3 regions of the Bradyrhizobium sp. CCGUVB1N3 genome follow, and region 3 is predicted to be linked to each of the others. Evidence: predicted binding sites of a transcription regulator. Region 3 holds the regulator's gene; each other region holds the start of a gene.

Region 1 (6,934 bases), 7.9 Mb from region 3:
TCGTCCTTCTCGAACGGCGCCTCGCCCAACCCAAAAATCATCGGCTTTGGGCATTGTGCCAAATCGTCCAGCAATTCGCCGGCCTCGCTCTCATCGAACACCTCTTGGTGCTGCGCCGCTCGACGCGCCACCTGAGGGTCGGCGCACCCGTCTTCGATGTAGTCCAGCATTGCCATTTCGCTCAGGCCGAGGCCTGTTGTTAAATTAGGCAACTCCTGAAGCAGGGCGATAAGAGCCGACCGCAGCCGAGGAAGGAGCATCAGATCATTCATCAAGAGATCGAAACAGCACTCGGGCGTCGGCGCACGCCAGGCCTGCCAGGCGCGGCTCGCTAGTGTCAGGTGACTATCCGCAACTTTGAACGCCGGCAACTTCCATTCCGCCACTGATTCCGGGTGATACCCCGCGACGGCGTCGTCCGTGTGCACCAGGCTCAGCTTGGTCGTGATCTCCTTGTATGGGCGAAGAAGGTTGAGCAGCCAGACCAGCACGAGTTGATCGTTTGGCAGCGGATCAACCCACACTTCAATCGAATCGAATTTCTCGCAGAGCTCGAAGAAGCCGATATCTCGCGTGCCGAAACCTTTCAGTGAGCACCGCGGAACGTCGTCGAGCCAGTGATCGCCAACATTGCAGTGCTTCGCGGAGCGTGGCTCCAGCCCGATGACAAGCTGCTCCTCGGACGGTAGCCGGTCCAGGACGAAGCGAAGAGAAAAGCCAAGTACGATGTTCGCCAAAGGCGTCGGCCGCAATTGAAGTGGCGCAAGATCGTTCGTCGTCAGGATCAAATGCGACATGTGACTCCGCCCACTCAGCACCCAAACGAAACGGGCGCCGAAGACGTCGGCAACTCAACGTCCTCAGCGCCCGCTCCTCGCGAAACTTGACTGGTGTTAGGTCCTACTCCTCCGTCGGCTCCTCGCCGTCGGCGTCGCGCTCGGGATTGCCGGCCAATATCTGCTCGGCGATCAGGCCGGAGTTCTGGCGGATCGCGGTTTCGATCTTGGCGGTGACGTCCGGGTTGGCCTTCAGGAACGCTTTGGAGTTCTCGCGGCCCTGGCCGAGGCGCTGGCTGTCATAGGAGAACCAGGCGCCGGACTTCTCGACAATGCCGGCCTTGACGCCGAGATCGAGGATCTCGCCCATCTTGGAGACGCCCTCGCCATACATGATGTCGAACTCGACCTGCTTGAAGGGCGGCGCCAGCTTGTTCTTCACCACCTTCACGCGCGTGGTGTTGCCGACGACCTCGTCGCGCTCCTTGATCGCGCCGATGCGACGGATGTCGAGGCGGACCGAGGCGTAGAACTTCAGCGCGTTGCCGCCGGTCGTGGTTTCCGGCGAGCCGTACATCACGCCGATCTTCATGCGGATCTGATTGATGAAGATCACCATCGTGTTGGACTTGTTGATGGAGGCCGTCAGCTTGCGCAGCGCCTGGCTCATCAACCGCGCCTGGAGACCCGGCAGCGATTCCCCCATCTCGCCCTCGAGCTCGGCCTTCGGCACGAGCGCCGCGACCGAATCGATCACCAGCACGTCCACCGCGCCCGAGCGCACCAGCGTGTCGCAGATTTCCAGCGCCTGCTCGCCGGTGTCGGGCTGCGAGATCAGGAGGTCGTCGATGTTGACGCCGAGCTTGCGCGCATAGACCGGATCGAGCGCGTGCTCCGCGTCGATGAAGGCGCAGATGCCGCCCTTCTTCTGCGCTTCCGCCACCGTATGCAGCGCCAGCGTCGTCTTGCCCGAGGATTCCGGCCCGTAGATCTCGACGATGCGCCCCTTGGGCAGGCCGCCGATGCCGAGCGCGATATCGAGCCCGAGCGAGCCGGAGGACACCGCCTCGATGTCCATCGAACGATCGCTCTTGCCGAGCTTCATCACCGAACCCTTGCCGAACTGACGCTCGATCTGAGAGAGCGCGGCAGCCAGGGCTTTACTCTTGTCCATGGAAGATCCTTCGACGATACGCAGGGCAGTGGCGGACATCTGGTCGTGCTCCTTATGGCGGGGATTCGGCGTTGCGACAAACGATTGGCGAAGCGGGTCGGCGATAAAAGCAATGTACACCGTTTGTTCCAAGTTCGCAATATGTTCTTTTGCGCTTCGGGGTACCGTTCGCATTTAACCCCCAGCGCCCTAAGTTGAATTTGTGGGTGTCCTAATTTGTTCGCAAACCGCCTCAAGGCGTTCATGCCTCGGAGCGCCTAGTCTGAATGGGGTAGCCCATTTCGTATAGGGAACAATCAGCCGGGCAACGCGTCGGTATGAGGCCCCCAGCCGAAAGGTGCCCCCCCGACTGCTGGAGGAAAACCCCTCAAGCGGGTTGGCGGCCCCCCATTGGGGCCGTTTATATTCAAGGACAGGGCCGCCCGAACTGGCGGCCTCTTTCATTTCCAGGACGGTTTCGGGGACGGTTTCGGGCTCTCACCAAAATCCGCGAAAACAACCCCATGCAAAGTAGCCGGCCCCGCCCCGGTCGCTACGTCTCATCGCCACCGTCCGCAGTTTTGGCCCGTGAAACGAGCAAGGCCGCCCCGCCCAGCAGCCTCCTCTCCCCGCGCGTGCCGGCCTACAGCACGGCCAACAGAATGAGCCCCACGACCAGCACGACAAAACCCATCGCCGTCGCAGCGGCGAATGATCGCTCTACGTTATCCATCTGCCACCCCTGATCGGCGGGCCACGTTCCCCCATGGCGTCGCCGAACGCGCTGAGTCTCCCCAATCGCTGTGTCGTAATTTCTGCGAGTGGGTGTCGGAATTGGGACGGGATTCGTCCTTGAGTTGGCAATCCGGCCCTGAAGAGCCAATCGCCCGCTTCGGCCTGTAAGCTCCCTGTAAGCTGCGCGGGTTAACCTCGCTTGGCTACGGTGTTGCAGCCCAGCACCTCAGCCTCCAATAACCTTCTGCCCCGCCCGGCTCTCCCCTGGCGGGGCTTTTTTCGCGGTGCTCAATCCTGAGATTCGCGCGTCAGCCGCAGCGAGAAGGATCTGATCGCAGGCGCGGCCAGGAGGACGACCGGCAGCATCGCGGTCCAGGAGATCAACCAGGACGCGAGCCAGTGTTTGACGAAGTCGGGTGCTGCGGTCGCGGGCAAACTCGCAATGGCGGCGGCGATCAGGCAGGTCAGGCCGGACTGGATCGTGCCGAATACAAAATGGCTGTAGCGACGGGGAATGCCGAGCATGAAGCGCCTTGTCTCCAATCCGCCACGAGCGGAGCAAGGCACGTGCCATGCGCTCATCTCACCGCGCGATGCGACCCGGGTGCCAACGCTGCTCGGCGGATGAATCGCCGCCGCAGCCACGCGGCTGTTTCGACAGTCCCTCAAAGCGCCAGAAGGTGATCACGCTCGCCTCGCCGCATCGCTCGCAGGCGAGCGTCCTCGCCGAGGCCATAGCGTCCGCACCTGAAAGCCGCAACGCGCTGCGTATTCACACTGCATATCGCGTCACGCCGCGCGTCGTCCGCGGACATGTCGCTCGCGGAATCCGTGGTTCTCCGGCCATGAACAAAGTTCCTGCGCAAGCAGCGGCAGCGCGGTCAATTCGGATAGTTGCTCCGCCCGCCCTCCCGGTCGTGCATCTGAAGGATGCGGACGAAATCTGCCATGCTCGAACGGTCGTCGCCCTCGCTTGCGCGCAGGATGTAGCCGTCTGTCTCGGGCCGGCCGCGCTGCCAGACCCGCTTGAGGAGGTCGACGATCAGCTTCATGGAATCCGAACGAGTTGCCGGGCCGCCGGGTTTGAGCCGAATGGCTCTGGATGAATCATTGCCCAGCCAATGCGCGGCCAGCCGACCGGTTCCCTCATCCCCAGCCGAAATTTGCGCCGCACCATTCGTGGGGAGCATCTTTCGCGACATCCCCTCGTGTTTCACGCCACCCGGACATCAAGGATTTCGTTGCATTATCCACGGCTTAGCGGCAAATTTGACAGACGGCGGGAATATTATGACGTTCAACATGTTACGTTAACCAAGGGTGAATCGTGGAGGTAGGCCATGAATCACAGGGGCATCGAATTCACCGTGGCCAAGACGGCGATACAAGGTGTCTGGCAATGGCAATTCCGCATCGGCGAAACGGTCAAGACCGGCAAGACCGAGACCAAGATTGATCTCCTTGCCATCCGTCGCGTGCAATTGCGTATCGACCGCGAACTCAAGGCTATCGATCGCAAGACGGCCTGAAACCGGTCGCGAGGACATTGTCGGCAAGGCCTCGCCGTGCCCCCTGTGGTGCGCTGTCATACGCATTGTCCACACAGCTTTGCTGCTCATGAATCCCGTAGAGTTCCGGAGTTGATCTGCCTGCGGTTTGGGATTGCACTGCGCGCCTTCATGGCCTCGGGGCGCGGCCATTATCCGATCGGTGCCAGCCATGCCGCTCTATTTTTTCCGGATCCGGAACGGGCGCTATTCGGGCTCATCGGAACAGGCCAGCGAATTCGCCGACCGCGATGCCGCATGGAAGGAAATGACCCATGTCTGCGCCGACATGGCCGCCGGTATCGCCCGCAAATTGCAGGAGAACTCCGAATGGCACATGGAGCTCCTGGACGAGACCAAGCAACCGGTCTTCCGGATTCGTATCGTCGCGGAATCCTTTGATTAGGCTCAAAGGTTAGCCGCGTCCGGCCGCTCTGCCCTCCACCTTCCCGGCCGTCTCCCTGGCTGCCTCGCGCTGGCGCTTCCGCCGCAAGTCCCTGGCACGTACGAAGCGCGCCCCGACGTGCTCGCCATTGCGCCAGGTCAGGATGCAGATCCGGATCACCTCGCCGCCGGTCGTGAACGACAGGCCGAATACTTTCGGCACAGGCAACGCACCGACGTCGAGAGACACGCCCTCGTCGGAGACATCGACGATCGTGCATTCGATCCATGGCGCATCGGGCGCCGGAATCAGAAATCCGGGCCTGTAGAGATCGACCCGCACATGTCTGCGGGCGCCAAGATCTTTGCGGTGCCGGGCCATCGCCCTCCCCTGAAAGAGGAGACACTAAAGCGCAAAGCTTTGAACGGGGTTTCCGAAAAAAACTAAAAGTTGCTGCAAGCTGGAAGCCGGGCCGCTCGCTTCAGTCGGCGCTCGGCAGGCGCCGCATCGTGAACTCGATGTCGCCGCCGGGCAGCTCGCGCCAGCTTTCGACCTCGCTCATGTAGCCGGCCTTCGGATAGCGGGCGAAGAAGGCCTGCGCCTTCGCCCTCGCCGCCTCGCGGGGCAATGTGAAGGTCTCGCGCAAATAGCCGTCGCCCGCCTTGCGCCGGCGCGCCATCCGGTCGGCAAGATCCCGCGGGCGAAACACCATGCCGCAACTCCTTCACCCATACGCCCCCGAATATAGGGAGATTGGAGAGCGAAGAGGAGTCCGGCCGGCTGTCGCGGTCAGTTGGCGGTCGGAGCGGTCTTGGTCTTCTTGGCTGCGGCCGACGCCTTGGGCGCTGCGGTCTTGGGGGGATCGGCGCGCATGCCGCCCCAGGGGTCGTTGTTGGGGGCCTTGGCGTCCGGAATCTTCCTCAGCGTCTCCTTGTAGCGCTGGTCGCGCTCGGCATCGGCCGCCTTCTCTTCGTCGGTCTTGCTCGGCCCATCCTGCAACATATTGATATGAGGCATCGCATTCTGCGCGTAGGCCGGCCCGGCGATCACAGCCAGCAGCGCCGCCATACGGAAAACCTTCATCGTGTCACTCCTTGATATCGATGGGTCGAGCCGGCGCGTCGTCAACTGAGACGCCGCATGCCCGCGCGACCCGCTAGAAACGGTCAGATTTGCAGGATTTCGGCGATTGCAGCCAATCGTCCCAGATCGGGCCGCATTTGGTGCACCCGCCCAGCGCAAGGCCGACCAGGCCCAAGCAAAACACCAAGACAAATCGCCGCAACATCATCCACCCTGTTCCGAGGCGCGGCATCATAGGGGGCGAAGTCGGGCATTTTCAAGCCAAGGCGGAAGCCCCCGGGACGAGGTGACTTTGCCGTGCCATACCGGGCAGAATGGCCGAAACATCGGGCAACAGGGGGAAACGGAATTCATGCCAGTGCAGCCAACGACGGAATTCAGCATCGAGGAGGCGAGGCGCGTGCTGGGCGACGTGTTCGCGCCGTGGGTTCAGGATCTCGGCCTGTCGGTCGAGCGCATCGACCACGAACCGCCGCCGAACGATACAGACTGGCAGCCAGGCGCGGTGCTGCGCATGGCCTTCTCCGAGCGGCTGTGCCGCAGCGGCGGCGTGGTCTGCGGCCAGGCCCTGATGGCGCTCGCCGACACCTCGATGGTGATCGCGATCCTCGCCGCCAACCGCGGCTACCGGCCGATGACGACCGTCGACCAGACCACGCACTTCATGCGCGCGGTCTCATCGTCGGACGTCCTGGCGGATGCGAAGGTGGTGCGGCTCGGACGCACCATGAGCTTCGGTCGCGTCACGCTGTTGTCCGCCACCGACAACAAGCCGGTGGCAATGGTCTCGAGCGCGTTTGCGATGCTGCCGGGGTAGTTTACTTGCCCAGCACTTCGTCGGCGGCGGTGACGATGCTGACCGTCGGGTTGTTGCCGCAATAGGTGCCGAACTTCTTGGCGTTGTCGACGAACACGTCGGTGTCGATGATCGCGTTGTCCTCGTCACCCTTGTACCAGCCGTCCATCCAGGTCAGCACCAGCTTGATGGTGTCATCACCGCTCTCGAGAAACTGCTTGCAGCTCATGGTCGACAGATCGAGCTTGGTGGCGTTGGCGGGAGCCGACGACAGTGCGAGCGCGGCAGCGAACAAAATCGAAATCGTGGTCTTCATCAATATCTCCATTGGCGAGGCGCGCCACAAATTGATCGACCTCTTCGCGAGGCCGCTGGGAAGCGCGAGCACAACGCCCGCGCCTGCCGCGCATTGTCGTAAACGAAGTATGAAGCGCCCGGCAAGTACGACGTAGATTGAAT
Region 2 (6,934 bases), 2.8 Mb from region 3:
GCAGCTCGGCCGCCAGATCGGCCGCCCGTTCTGGATCGATACCGTCGGCCGCTCCAACGTGGTCGAGATCCGCATCCAGCTCGACGACGCCATCATGCGCGTGTTCGCGCAGCGGAGCGCGGCCTACGCCTCGAATTCGGAGATCTTCCTGTTCTGGATGGTCGGCACTTCTTCGATCCTTTTGATCGTCGCAGTGCTTTTCCTGCGCAACCAGATCAAGCCGATCCTGAAGCTCGCGGACGCCGCGGAAAGCTTTGGCAAGGGCCGCGACGCGCCCAACTTCCGGCCGCGCGGCGCACGGGAAGTGCGGCGTGCCGCGATGGCGTTCCTCGAGATGAAATCGCGCGTCGAACGCTCGATCGAGCAGCGAACCGCGATGCTTGCCGGCGTCAGCCACGATCTGCGCACCATCCTGACCCGCTTCAAGCTCGAGCTCGCGCTGATCGGCGATAACCCCGAGATCGAGGGCATGCGCAAGGATGTCGACGAGATGTCGATGATGCTCGAGGACTACCTCGCTTTCGCACGCGGCGATTCCGGCGAGCAGTCGCAGCCGACCGACATGGTGCAGGCACTCGAGGAATTGCGCAGCGATGCCGAGCGTCACGGCCACACCGCGACTGTCGCGTTCAACGGCCTGCCCGTGGTGACGGTGAAGCCGGCCTCGTTCAAACGCTGTCTCGCCAACCTCGTCACCAACGCGGCACGCTACGGCAAGGCGATCGCCATCACCGGCCAGCGCGATCACCGCTATCTCACCGTCACCATCGACGACAACGGGCCCGGCATCCCCATGCATTTGCGCGAAGAAGTGTTCAAGCCATTCTTGCGGCTGGACAACGCCCGCAACCAGGACGAAGGCGGCACGGGCCTCGGCCTTGCGATCGCCCGCGACATCGCCCGCTCGCATGGCGGCGACATCACGCTCGGCGACAGCCCGATGGGCGGCTTGCGGGCGAGCGTGAGGATACCGGTGTGAGCCGCGACGCGCACGGCCCGGCTCTGCTTCGACAGCCTGCGACTAAACGGCTTGCAGCTTGTCCGCGAGGTCAATGAAGCTCGCCGCATAGATGTCGAACCAGCTCTCGGGCGAGACATCGGGCGTGGCGTCCGGCCCGAACTCCAGAGGGCGAGGCACGAAAGCTGTCCTCATGCCGAACGCGCGAGCTGCCTTCAAATCATACTTGTGGCAGGCGACCATCAGAATCTGATCTGGCCGATAGCCGAGATAGTCGACGGCGAGTTGGTAGACCGCCGGCGCAGGTTTGTAGCTCTTCGCCAGTTCCGCCGTCAGCACGGCATCGAACGGCAGGTTGGCATTTTTCACCAAGGCGACGACGCTGGCCATTCCCGCGTTCGACAAAGTCGATGTCAGATAGCGCCGGCGAAGCCGCGTCAGCCCCTCGATCGCATCCGGCCACGGATCAAGTCGGGTCCAGACATTGTTCAGCTCGTCGCGCTCGGCATCATCGAGGCGATCGGACAAGCCGTGCCGTTCGACGAGCGTTTCAAGCGCCTCCCGGTAAATACGATCGACCCGCAGCCAGGTCCTGCGACCGGCGATCACCGCATCCATCGCGGCGCGGTAGAGCTCCCGCCATTCTGCCGACAAGGCAGCCCAGTCGATCCCGAGACCCTTCTCGTTGTTGATGGCCGCACCAGCCCGCAGAATGGGGGCGTAGAAATCGACACAAGTGCCCTGAATGTCGAACGCAATGGCTTTGACGTTCGCCGTTCGGTCAGAGACGGCCATGACGATCGCTCCCTACTTCGGCAGCAGATCCTTCAGTTTCGCGGCATCCTTGACGTTCATCTTGAAGCCGCCGGGCATCACGATGTCGCCTGGCTTCTGGTCCGCCTTGCACGGGCCGAGCCACTTGGCCTCGATCGTCGTGGTTGAGTCGCGCCCCGCAGCTCCGGCAACGCCGCCCTGGATGTGTGCGGTGCTCTTCACCGTATAGGCGGCGTTGAAGTCGCCGGTGATCTCGGCATGCGAGGTCGTGGTGGTGCCGGCGACGTTGCAGACGGAATCGCTGACATAGCCGGTCGCGGTCTTCTGGATGTCCTGCTTGGTGCAGATCTGCTTGGCCATCGGGGAGACGTTGTTGTTCATCTCCTTGTCGACGGTCTCGTCGGTGCAGTGCTGCATGGTCATCTCCGGCATCGGCCCGCCCGACCGAAGCATCTTCATCTCCCAGAGGCCGGCCTTGCGCACCGGCAGATCCACCGCATGCGCAGCCGTCGTCGCCGACATCGCGAGCACGAAGAGGCTAGCGCAGAAAACAACACGCCGTCGCGTCATGCGCCAAACTCCCGGTCGTCGCTTGCGGTCTATAAGGATCAGTACAGCGTGCGCAGCGGCTGCTCGGCCGCGCCATACGGCACCCAGCGGCAGGAGAAGGAGATGTAGCCGCCGTCATAGGGCTGCACGGCGAGGAATTTCACCACCTTGCCGTAACGCGCGCAGTGGTCGACCGCGATCTGCCGCGCATCGACCTGTGCTGCCATCGAATAGGCGATGATGCCGCCGGTGTCGTTGCCCTTGAAGGGCGGCACAGGGAGGATGTCGGCGCGCGCCGGCACGCCCGCCAACAGTCCCGAGACAACCAGGCTGGCAAGAAGGCTCGCGGCCGCAATGATTCGCATTCCCGTCACTCCATTTGGCTGGCACCAGTTTACGGTGCCGCGGACGCGCTGAAAAGAACGGAAGGCCTGTTAGGTGCGATGTTGCGTGCAACTCGCTGGCGAGTGTTGCAGCGCTGCACTTGACCTCTCCCCACCTTCGCGGCACGGTCCGATGCTTGCAGCCATGTCTCCTGGATTGCCCATGTGCGACCTCGCCACCTCCCTGAAATCGCTCCGCTTTGCCGCGGTATTCGGCCTCGTTCTGGGGGCGCTGTCGCTGACCGAGGCCAGGGCCGCAAATCCGCTCGAGCTGAACTTCTGGCTGGATGGGCCGCGCTATGACGGCCGGGTCGCCGATTGCGACAGGGCACTGCCGACGATCGCCACCCAATTCTGGGAGAAAGAAAGCTCTTTCTGGAATTCGTCGTTGAAGATCACGGGCTTCGCCGGCATTCACGAGACCGCCTTCCGGCCCTGGCAGTCCGACAACATTCCGCGCCGCTACTGCACGGGCGAGGCCATGCTCAGCGACGGCAAGGCGCGAAAGGTGCATTTCTCGATCGTCGAGGACGGCGGTTTTGCCGGCTTCGGCCAGGGCGTCGAATGGTGCGTGGTCGGCCTCGACCGCAACTGGGCCTACAATCCAGTCTGCCGGGCGGCAAAACCCTGATTCGGTCGAATCGTCGCGCCAAGGCGGGCGGCGTCAATTTTGTTCTTGAAATGTTCTCGTTGCCTGCTAGGCTCTCTTGCACAGTCTAGTTGAAGGGCGTCGCCATGTTTCATTCCAGATTGCATTCCCTGTCCCGTTTCCTGATCTCCCTCGTACTCACCGCCGGCCTCGTTACGCTCGCAGGCAGCGCCATGGCGCAGGACAAGCGCCAGAACGCGCCCGGCGAATTCGATTTCTACGTGCTCTCGCTGTCCTGGTCGCCGTCGTTCTGCGAGGAGGCAGCCGAGCGCGGCGGACGTTCCCAGATCCAGTGCGGCGGACGGCCCTACGCCTTCGTGGTGCACGGGCTGTGGCCGCAATATGAGAACGGCTTTCCCGAATACTGCCAGCGGCCGGCGCCGCGGCTGAACCGTAACATCGTCTCCTCGATGCTCGACCTGATGCCGGCGCCCGGGCTGATCTTCAACGAATGGGACAAGCACGGCACCTGCTCGGGCCTGTCGGACCGCAACTACTTCGAGACCATCCGGAAAGCGCGCGCTGTCATCAAGATTCCGGCCGAATATCTCGATTTGTCGCAGGCCAAGACCGTGGCGCCCGCCGATGTCGAGGAGGCCTTCATCAAGGCCAATCCGGGGCTGAGCAGCTCGGCCGTTTCGGTGACGTGCAACCGGACACGGCTGTCGGAGGTGCGCATCTGCCTGAACAAGGATCTGCAATTCCGCTCCTGCGAGGAGCTCGACCGCCGCGCCTGCCGCCGCGACCAGGTGACGATGCCGCCGATCCGCGGCGGTTGAACTGGATCGCCGTCATTCCGGGGCGATGCGCGGCATCAACCCGGAATGACGGCAGTTACATTTGCCGTACGATGTCGTAACTGTCCGACATGAACTACCGCCACGCCTTTCACGCCGGCAGCTTCGCCGATGTCATCAAGCACATCGTGCTGGCGCGCATCCTGACTTATCTCCAGGACAAGCCAGCCGCGTTCCGCGTCATCGACACCCATGCCGGCGCCGGCCTCTACGATCTTGAAGGCGACGAGGCGCGGCGCGGCGGCGAGTGGCTGACCGGCATCGCCCGCATCATGCAGGCGCGCCTGTCCAACGAGGTCGCCGCACTGACAAAGCCCTATCTCGACATCGTCCGCGCCTTCAATCCGCGCGGCGAGTTGAAGACCTATCCCGGATCACCGCTGATCGCGCGTGGACTGTTGCGGCCGCAGGATCGTCTCGTCGCCTGCGAGCTCGAGCCGAAGGCGCGCAAGGCGCTGATCGATGTGCTGCGCCGCGACACGCAGGCGCGCGTCGTCGATCTCGACGGCTGGATTGCGCTGCCGGCCTTCGTGCCGCCGAAGGAGCGGCGCGGTCTGGTGCTGATCGACCCGCCCTTCGAGGCCAAGGACGAGTTCGAGCGGCTCGGAGAAGCATTCTCGGAAGCGTTCGCCAAGTGGCCGACCGGCATCTATGTGATCTGGTATCCTGCCAAATCCAGGCGCGCCACCGACGCGCTTGCGCAAGCGGTGGCGCGGGCCGCAGCCGCAGCCAAACCTCAGGGGAAATGTCTGCGGCTCGAATTCAGCGTCGCACCGCAAAGCACCGGCGCGTCACTCGCCTCGACCGGGCTTTTGATCGTGAACCCACCCTTTACGTTGCAGGACGAGCTCAGGACCATCCTGCCGGAGCTCGAAAAGCCGCTCGGCCAAGGCGGCGCGGCCCGTTTCCGCCTGGAGGTGCCGAAGCCCTAAAGTAGTACGCCTATTGGGAAAACTATGCATGAACGGTAGTCAATCTGCAGAGAACCGTATTATGCTGTGCTTGGTGACTGGCTTTACGTTCCGCTTCCGCGAATGGTTGCGGCGGAGTGAAGGCCTAAGAAGGATCCAGGCGGACTGAACGCGTCCGCCCAAGGGTGGCCAGCTCCCGGGCTCGTATGTCCGGTCATGCCGAGATGCGGGTCTGCATCGCGGCGGAGGAGCAATGCGGGGGAGGAGTCCCGATGGCCATGACGGGCACGGTTAAGTTTTTCAACGGCGAACGCGGATACGGCTTCATCAAGCCGGACGATGGCGGTCGCGACGTCTTCGTTCACATCACGGCGGTGGAGCGGGCGGGACTGAAGGACCTCACCGAAGGACAGCGTATCACTTTCGAAGTCGAGCCGGACAAGAAGGGCAAGGGACCCAAAGCGGTCAACCTGGTGATCCTCTCTTAGACGAAGCCTGACGCAAAAAAAGTCCCGGCCGCGAGGCCGGGAGGTTTAGGTCCGGTATTTTCTTCTTTAGCTATCAGAAGTGATAGTTCACGCCTGCGCGTACCACGCTGGCGCTATAGCCGTTCGATACGCCAGTGATCGCGAACTGGCTCGAGGACAGATCGAGGAAGAGATATTCGATCTTGGCACTCCAGTTCTGCGCGATGCCGAACTCGGCGCCGACACCTGCGGTCCAACCCACGGTGGTGTGCGATTCCGTCCAACCAAAGGTCTCCGCACGCAACTCGCCGAAGGCAAGACCGGCGGTGCCGTAGAACAGGATGTTGTTGAAGGCGTAGCCGGCGCGGCCGCGCAACGTTCCGAACCAGGGATTGGAGAACTTCCACGGGGCGAACGTATCGTCGGCGCCGGCCGCCTGGATATCGCCTTCCACGCCGAACACCCAAGGGCCGTTCTGGAAATTGTAGCCGGCCTGGATGCCGCCGACGAAACCGGCCGGCTTGGCGAGATTGTTGCTCACCGAGCCCCATTCATACCCGAGGTTGGCGCCGAGATAGGGACCGGCCCAGCTATAGGCATTGAGCGGCTGGTTGACGGTATAGGGCGCACGCTGTCCGTAATTGAGATCGGCGGCCTCTGCCGAAGCGCTCCAGCCCGCGGCAACCAGAGCCGCAGCGCCCATAACGAGCCCCTTCATCACACTCTCCAACGCAACTGCCGCGAGCCATCGCGATCCCCATGCGCCGCCGCGCAAGGCAAAACCGCATGGTTACGGAACCAAGAACTTTTCGCGTAGGATTTATCGAGAGTTTTAAGTTAAAGGGTTGTTAAGCGCGGTTACCGCCCGCTTAACAGTCTTAAGGAAGCGTTACCGGGAACACCGCGCACGGTCGGCTAAGCCCGCCCGATGAAACTTCAAATCGGCACTCCCAGCGCCTAAATTCGCACCATGGATCACGATTCCTCCGACACCCCGGACACCGCGCGCGCGCGAAAGGTGCGACGCGGCGCAGCGGCGGACGCTCCCCCGCAGGAGCTGACGCCGCCCGACGTCGATCCTGCGACCAATGGCAGCGACGACGAGGACGAGGCGCGGCTGCCGGACATCCTGGAAGAGACCGGCGCGGTCGGCGAAGGTCTGCTTGCGACCGGACATGACGCGATCGAGCGCGCGGTGCGGCTCGCCCCCACCTCGGCGGGCGTCTATCGCATGCTCAATGCGAACAACGACGTGCTCTATGTCGGCAAGGCCAAGAACGTCAAAAAGCGCCTCTCCAACTACGCGCGCATCGGTGCGCCGCAGCCGGCGCGCATCCTGCGCATGATCGCGGCGACGGTGTCGGTCGAGATCGTCTCGACCACGACCGAGACCGAAGCGTTGCTGCTGGAGGCCAACCTCATCAAGCAGCTGCGGCCGCGCTTCAA
Region 3 (6,934 bases):
GCGTCTCATGCGACGAGGGCGGTTGCGTGACGCCGCTCGCCGATGGTCGTCTTGTCGCGCTGTCGCTGCGCGTCGATGCGCTGGCCGATGATTGCAGCCGTGCCGCGTTGGTGGTGACGGCGAAGCCGGCAGCAACCGATTGCGCGGCGATGGTCGTGGATCGCGAGCGTCTGAAGACGCAAGGCGCGCTCGTGCTGTCGCGCAGTGGCGACGGTTTCACGCTGCAAACGGTGAAAGCAAGAGGCGCAAACCGCCCCTGGTCGCCGGCTGGGGCCGGCGATAGCGATTTCGAGCTCAGCCTCGCACCGCGGCCGGCTACTCCACGCAGCAAAGACGCTACGCCGTCGGAGGCCGACCTGCAGGCCGAGGACTAGAAGACGCGTCAGCCGATCGGCAGGCGTGTCGTGGGCGTTTGGGTCGTGTGCTGCTCGACGGCGGGCTGCTCTATCTTCTCGCCGAGCGGCTGCGTTACCGGCAGTTGCAGAACCGTGGCACGCTGGCCTTCGACGAGCTGCGTCACCAGCACGTAGTTGCCGTCGGGGAATTCGATCGCATCATGATGACGATCGGGAATGTGCGGATCGACCTTGCCGAACTTGCCGACGCGCGAGTTGACGGTGCGCGTCCAGATCCAGCGATTGTCGTAGCGGACGTTGTCGGCGAAGGCGAGCTCGGTGCCGGGCAGAAGGCAGACGGCAACCGAGAGATCACGCTCCGACGCAAATCCACGCGTCGAGGTGCCGCGGAAGGTTGTCGTGACGATCGTCTCGCCGACTTGAGCGGGGCGGGTCGCAACGGCATGCAGGCTGTAGTCACACATCGGAGTGCTCCTCATGCGAGATAGCAGGTCCGCGCCCCCCGGAGGCGCAGGCCTCTATCAGAGTGGAAGCCTCCGAGTGTATCGCGTTTGTGGGCAAATCTGCGGCTCGTCTGCGCGTTGCCCGATCACTTTATCTTTCCCGGCTAACGAGGAACAAAGCCTCCCGCCGTGACTCTATCTTGGTTCACACCATTCACTCACGCGAGCTTTCATCAGCGGCCGGCGGGAGCCGAGTACCCCGAATAGGGCCAGCTCGCCTGCGCCGCAGGTGCGATCGCATTGTTGGCATTGCGGAATGGCGCACTGGTCGCTACCTGCTCCGTCTTGCGAACGGGATGGTGGTGTTGCGCTGCGTCGCTTGCGGATGCCGATCCCGCGATCAAGGCCGCCGTGATCACGCTCAAAATCATCTGTCGCATGGGTTTTTCCTCTGCATCGTGCACAGCGCTCTCGCGCCTGCGATGCTTGAGGATCTAGCTCCGCGCAGGTGTGGGGATAATCGCACCCGAAGTGAAAACACTATCCCGCCGGAGCGGACAATCCGTCCGCCCGTGTTGCTGCGCGATAGCCGGCGATCTGCCGGGCCATCAGTACTTCCGGTACAGCCCGATCAGCTTGCCCTGAATCTTCACCCGGTTCGGCGGCAGGATGCGCACCTCATAGGCGGTGTTGGCGGGCTCCAGCGCGATCGACGCACCGCGCCGGCGGAAGCGCTTGAGCGTCGCTTCCTCGTCGTCGATCAGCGCCACCACGATATCGCCGGTATCAGCGGTCTCGTTGCGCTGGATCAGCGCCATGTCGCCATCCAGGATGCCGGCGTCGACCATCGAATCGCCGCGCACCTCGAGCGCGTAGTGCTCGCCGGAGCCGAGCATGTCCGGAGGCACGCTGATGGTGTGGCTGCGGGTCTGCAATGCCTCGATTGGCGTGCCGGCCGCGATCCGTCCCATCACGGGCACGGCGACCGGACGCTCGCCGTCATCAACCGGAGCGCTTGCGCCCCGCACCTTGCCGAGATTGCCTTCGATGACGCTGGGCGTGAAGCCGCGGCGGCCTGCGCCTGCGGCCTGAAGCTCGGGCAGCTTGATGACCTCGATGGCGCGCGCGCGGTTGGGCAGGCGGCGGATGAAGCCGCGCTCTTCCAGCGCGGTGATCAGGCGGTGGATGCCCGACTTCGAGCGCAGATCGAGCGCGTCCTTCATCTCGTCGAAGGAGGGCGGCACGCCGCTTTCCTTGAGGCGCTCACTGATGAACCGCAGAAGCTCGTATTGTTTGCGCGTTAACATCTCGACCAAATCCCCCGGTTGATGTCGTTCGATTCCGAGACGTCAGATTCAGCAGAAGCCGCTAGATGCTCGAAACAAATCATGAACGGACACTATATGTTCGATATGTGTTCCGCAACCACTTAATTTTTGGTGAACGCGGCGAAGTTCGCGCCACGCGCGAATCAGATCGCACTTACAAGGGTAGCCGCAACACCTCGCAAGGCGTGCCTGCGTCCGCCTTCGGCGCAAACGGCGCGCGCACGAGAAGTGCCTGTGCGGCAGCAAGATTCGCAAGCAGCGAGGAGTCCTGGTGGTTGACGGGAACGGCGACGAGCGTGCCGTCCTCGCGCTCCTCGAGCCGGGCGCGCAGATAGTCCTCGCGGACGTCGTTGGGCCCGACGTCGCGCCCGAGCACGGCGCGCTCGCGACGGTGATGAACGCGCGAGCGGCCAGCAAGCGCGCGAATCAACGGCACCATGAACAGGAAGCCGCAGACATAGGACGAGACCGGATTGCCGGGCAGGCCGATCACCCGCATCGCGCCGAGACGGCCGTGCATCATCGGCTTGCCGGGCCGCATCGCGATCTTCCAGAACGCCATTTCGAAGCCTTCGGCCTGGAGCGCCGGCCGGACCAGATCGTGGTCGCCGACCGAGGCTCCGCCGGTCGTGATCAGGATGTCGGCACCGCTTTCGCGGGCCCGGCGGATGCCGGCGGTGGTCGCCGCAACGGTATCGGCGGCAATGCCGAGATCGACCGTTTCGGCGCCCTCGGCCCGCGCCAGCGCATGCAGGGCGTAGCCGTTGGAAAAGACGATCTGGCCCATGCCGGGCGTGGAGCCGGGCATGACGAGCTCATCGCCCGTCGCGAGAATCGCGACCCTGGGCCGGCGGCGGACGGCAAGCTCCGGATGGTTCATGCCGGCGGCAAGCGACAAGTCGCGTTCGGTGAGCCTGCTTCCCTTCCTCAGGAGCACGTCGCCCTCGCGGAAATCGACGCCGGCGGGGCGGATGTGCCGTCCGGCAATCGCGGCCTCCTTGATCGCGACGTGCTTGCCGTCAGCGACCGTGTCCTCCTGGATCACCACCGCATCCGCGCCATCGGGCACCACGCCGCCCGTGAAGATCCGCACTGCCTCTCCCGCGCCGACCGTTCCCGCAAACGGCCGCCCGGCCGCGACCTCGCCGATCACGGTGAGCTCTGCGCCCACCTTCGCCGCATCGGCCGCACGCACCGCATAGCCATCCATGGCCGACATTGCCTGTGGCGGCTGCGTCCGCCGCGCCGCGACATCGCGGGCCAGCACGCGATGGTAGGCTGCATCCAGCGCGACCATCTCGTCCGCCACGGGCTCGACGCCCGCGAGCACCGCAGCGAGCGCGTCGGAAACCGGCATCAGGGCCACGGGCTGAACTCCTGCTGGGCAAATCGAACGAGAGAGTTGCGTTGCGTTCTAGCCGAGAGCAGGCGTCGTGGCAAAAGGGGGATTGCGAAGGTGGAGATGAATTATCTCTCGCGGAGAAGGCCGCCGGGATGCCCATTGGGACAATATCGCGCCGTCCTGCTTCCGGCTCAGAGTTGCTGCGCGCCACCGCACGCAGGCGCGTCAGGAGACGTCCGGGAGAACGCTGATGGCAGAGACTTCAAAGCTGTCGGTCGAGAAGGCGCTCGAGAAGCTGCGCGGCGATGAGCCGCCGAAGTCGAGGAGCGCAAAGCTTGACGAGGAGATCGAAGCGCTCAAGGAGAAGACGAGCCGCATGCGCGCGCAACGGCAGCGTCTCGATCGGCCTCAACCCAAGCGCAGTTGAATGCGCCTAGCGCGGTCGCCGCGCGATCGTCTCGAAGACGAGAAAGACCGGAATGACGGTGGCCAGACAGGCCACGGCGACGACTAGGCTCACGGCTAGCATCAGGTGGCTCCCGTTTCATTGTCCGGATCGACGTCGGGCGCCTTCAGGCTGTGATCCATCTCGGGCAACGGGTCGCCCTGCGACTTCAGATCCGCCGCCTTGCTGACCAGCTTGGCGGAGAGCTGCGAGTTCGACGTCGACTTGGCGAATTTGAGAAGGATCGAGGCTTGCTTGTTGAAGTAGGTCTTGCCCAACACGATCACGCGTCCGTTGTAGAGAAACCCAACGGCCATATGACTCCCGACGCGCTGATCCGTTCCGGGAACTCTGTACAAAAATGCACAGAGCGAGTTGGTTCCATAATTCACTTGAAAAGTTCCAGGAGTGGGCCGGAACCAGATGCCGAGCGGCCGCAGCAAAGCGGCCGTGCTCTCAGAGTCCCAGTGCCTTCAGCGCCTCGCCGACGTCGCGAGGCGACGTCACGTGAACCGCGGTCAGCCCTCGCGCCCGCGCGCCTTCGACGTTTTCCGCGAGATCGTCGAAGAACTCGATTCGCTTCGCCGGCACGCCGATCGCGGCGACGACATGGTCGAAGGCTTCCGCGTCGGGTTTGCGTAGGCCGATGCTGGAGGACAGATAAAGCTCGCGGAAATGACCGAGCAAATCGGCGTACTCCTTCGAAAAATATTTCACGTGCGGCCGGTTGGTGTTGGAGAAGGCGTAGAGCGGCACGTGCTTCGCAGCGCGCGGCAACAGGTTTGCGATGCCGGGCATCTCGCCCGCGAAGATCGCATTCCACCCCTCCAGGAACTGCGCGTCGGAAATCTCGATCCCGAGCGAGCGCCGCAGCGAGTCGAAATAGGCCTCGTCGCTGATCTTGCCCATCTCATGCAGCCGATAGGCTTCGCTGTCCCGCACGTAGCGCGCGATGATGGCCTGCGGTTCGCAGCCGGCATGTCCCGCCCAGCAGGTGATCGCCTTGGAGAAGTCGATGTCGAGCACCACGCGACCGAGATCGAACAGAAGCGCATCCGCGCTGCCGGGAGAGAGAAGGGAGGTCATTGCATCCTTTCAGTAGCGATATGGCTCGATATCCAGCAGCGGAAACGCGCTGAATACGCTTGGCGCGTTGGTGGCGGTCGCCGGATGCAGGCAGGATGTGTTCACCTCGGCAAACGAGGCGGCCCCGAGCAGCCCGAGACAGCGCAGCACTTCGTCTTCCAGCAGCTCCAGCATCCGCGTGATGCCGGCTTCGCCGGCCGCAGCCAGCGCCCAGCATTGCAGGCGCCCGATGCCGACGAGGTCCGCGCCCATGGCGATCGCCTTGACGATATCGGTGCCGCGGCAGAAGCCGCCGTCGACCATGATCTTCGCACGTCCCTTCACGGCATCGACGATCTCCGGCAGCACATGCATGGCGCCGCGGCCATGATCGAGCTGGCGACCGCCATGGTTGGAGACGTAGATCCACTCGACGCCGTGATCGAGCGCGATCAGCGCGTCCTCGGCCGTCGCGATGCCCTTGATGACGAGCGGAATCTTGAACTTGTCCTTGACCAGCTTCACCGTCCGCCACTCCAGGCCCTTCTGGTAGTCGCCGCCGGTGGCGCGCAGCCGGCTCTCGCGCACATAGCGCTTGGCGATGTCACGTTCGCGGCGGCTGTAATGGGCGGTGTCGACGGTCAGGCAGAACGCGGCGTAGGTGTTTTTCACCGCGCGGGCGACGACATCCTCGACGAAGGCGTCGTCGCCGCGGACATAGAGCTGGTAGAAGCGTAGCGCATCGGGAGCCGCTTCCGCGGTCTTCTCGAGGCCCGGGTCCGACACCGAGCTCAGCATATGCGCCGCGCCGAAGGTGCCGGCGCCGCGCGCGACCGAGGCCGCGCCGTGCGGATCGAAGATCTCGAGCGCGCCGACCGGGGCCAGCACGACCGGAAGGCGCATCTTGCGGCCGAATTGCACGACGGAACCATCGACGTTGCGCATGTCGCGCAGCACGCGCGGGCGGAAGGCGATCTCGTCCAGCGCCATGCGGTTGCGGCGCATCGTGGTCTCGGTCTCGGCGGCGCCGACGATATAGTCCCAGGCGTTCTGGTTAAGGTTGGAGCGAGCCTTACGGATGAATTCGTGCAGGTTCTGGAACGGCTCGTCGCTGGCGCCAAGTTCGACGTTTCGTTGAGGCCGGATGCGGGGTGCTTCGTTCATTGTTATCCTCCCGAGAATTTGAAGCCTTGTTCCATCGCCTATCCGGTTCGGCCCGCCAAAACCATCCCAAAATCGCATAGCTTGAACGCGTGGCCGGACGGGGCCGATTCCCGCCTGGCGCAAACCGGCCTGCGAACGTTGCCAAAAGTTTAGGCCGGGACGAAGGGATTTTTGCCGGATGCCCGCCGACGTGGCGGACCGGCCTTGAAGAAACCAGAATGGTATTGTGAGAAACGGGCTGGATCGCCATTTGCATGGCGCCTCCCAACCGCCAGCAAAAAGGCTAATCAATCCATGCGGAAAACCCTGCTGTTCCCCCTCGGCGCGCTGACCGGCGCGTGTCTGACTCTGCTGGCGACCTCTCCGCAAGGCGGACAATGGGTGGCAAGGGCGGCGGCGGGCGCGGACGATGCCTATTCGCAACTGAACCTGTTCGGCGAGGTCTTCGAGCGGGTCAAGGCGAGCTACGTCGAGAAGCCCGACAACGCCAAGCTGATCGAGGGCGCCATCAACGGCATGGTGACCTCGCTCGATCCGCATTCGCGCTACATGAACGACAAGGCCTGGACCGAGATGCAGGAGACCACCTCCGGCGAGTTCGGCGGGCTCGGCATCGAGGTCACGATGGAGGAGGGCCTCGTCAAGGTCGTGTCGCCCATCGACGACACGCCGGCCTCCAAGGCCGGCCTCCTGTCCGGCGACCTCATCAGCAAGATCGACGGCGAGGCGGTAATGGGCATGACGCTCGAGCAGGCCGTCAACAAGATGAAGGGTCCGGTCGATACCAAGAC

The links. Region 3 encodes LexA, which represses DNA repair genes until DNA is damaged. Its sites were predicted from a motif close to TGTTCNNNNTGTGTTCNG; they were not measured.
Region 1: the regulator LexA is predicted to act here: its motif matches at 2,082-2,099, upstream of recA (recombinase RecA).
Region 2: the regulator LexA is predicted to act here: its motif matches at 3,336-3,353, upstream of NLM33_RS21425 (ribonuclease T2).

The regions. Positions count from the first base shown of each region.
Region 1 covers NZ_JANADR010000001.1:9,517,536-9,524,469, reverse strand. Annotated here, with positions in the region: gene NLM33_RS44910 (hypothetical protein) at 1-797, opposite strand, end outside; gene recA (recombinase RecA) at 901-1,989, opposite strand; gene NLM33_RS44900 (DUF2798 domain-containing protein) at 2,953-3,189, opposite strand; gene NLM33_RS44895 (hypothetical protein) at 3,546-3,854, opposite strand; gene NLM33_RS44890 (hypothetical protein) at 4,005-4,193, shown strand; gene NLM33_RS44885 (hypothetical protein) at 4,384-4,617, shown strand; gene NLM33_RS44880 (hypothetical protein) at 4,627-4,977, opposite strand; gene NLM33_RS44875 (hypothetical protein) at 5,078-5,308, opposite strand; gene NLM33_RS44870 (hypothetical protein) at 5,386-5,679, opposite strand; gene NLM33_RS44865 (PaaI family thioesterase) at 6,032-6,496, shown strand; gene NLM33_RS44860 (HdeA/HdeB family chaperone) at 6,498-6,791, opposite strand.
Region 2 covers NZ_JANADR010000001.1:4,473,719-4,480,652, forward strand. Annotated here, with positions in the region: gene NLM33_RS21400 (ATP-binding protein) at 1-979, shown strand, start outside; gene NLM33_RS21405 (haloacid dehalogenase type II) at 1,022-1,753, opposite strand; gene NLM33_RS21410 (DUF3617 domain-containing protein) at 1,766-2,254, opposite strand; gene NLM33_RS21415 (hypothetical protein) at 2,341-2,646, opposite strand; gene NLM33_RS21420 (hypothetical protein) at 2,828-3,295, shown strand; gene NLM33_RS21425 (ribonuclease T2) at 3,400-4,092, shown strand; gene NLM33_RS21430 (23S rRNA (adenine(2030)-N(6))-methyltransferase RlmJ) at 4,182-5,042, shown strand; gene NLM33_RS21435 (cold-shock protein) at 5,294-5,509, shown strand; gene NLM33_RS21440 (outer membrane protein) at 5,583-6,206, opposite strand; gene uvrC (excinuclease ABC subunit UvrC) at 6,459-6,934, shown strand, end outside.
Region 3 covers NZ_JANADR010000001.1:1,634,147-1,641,080, reverse strand. Annotated here, with positions in the region: gene NLM33_RS07770 (ComEC/Rec2 family competence protein) at 1-374, shown strand, start outside; gene NLM33_RS07765 (hypothetical protein) at 383-820, opposite strand; gene NLM33_RS07760 (hypothetical protein) at 1,033-1,239, opposite strand; gene lexA (transcriptional repressor LexA) at 1,408-2,106, opposite strand; gene glp (gephyrin-like molybdotransferase Glp) at 2,282-3,493, opposite strand; gene NLM33_RS07745 (hypothetical protein) at 3,720-3,896, shown strand; gene NLM33_RS07740 (hypothetical protein) at 3,998-4,231, opposite strand; gene NLM33_RS07735 (HAD-IA family hydrolase) at 4,371-5,000, opposite strand; gene NLM33_RS07730 (alpha-hydroxy acid oxidase) at 5,010-6,143, opposite strand; gene NLM33_RS07725 (S41 family peptidase) at 6,438-6,934, shown strand, end outside.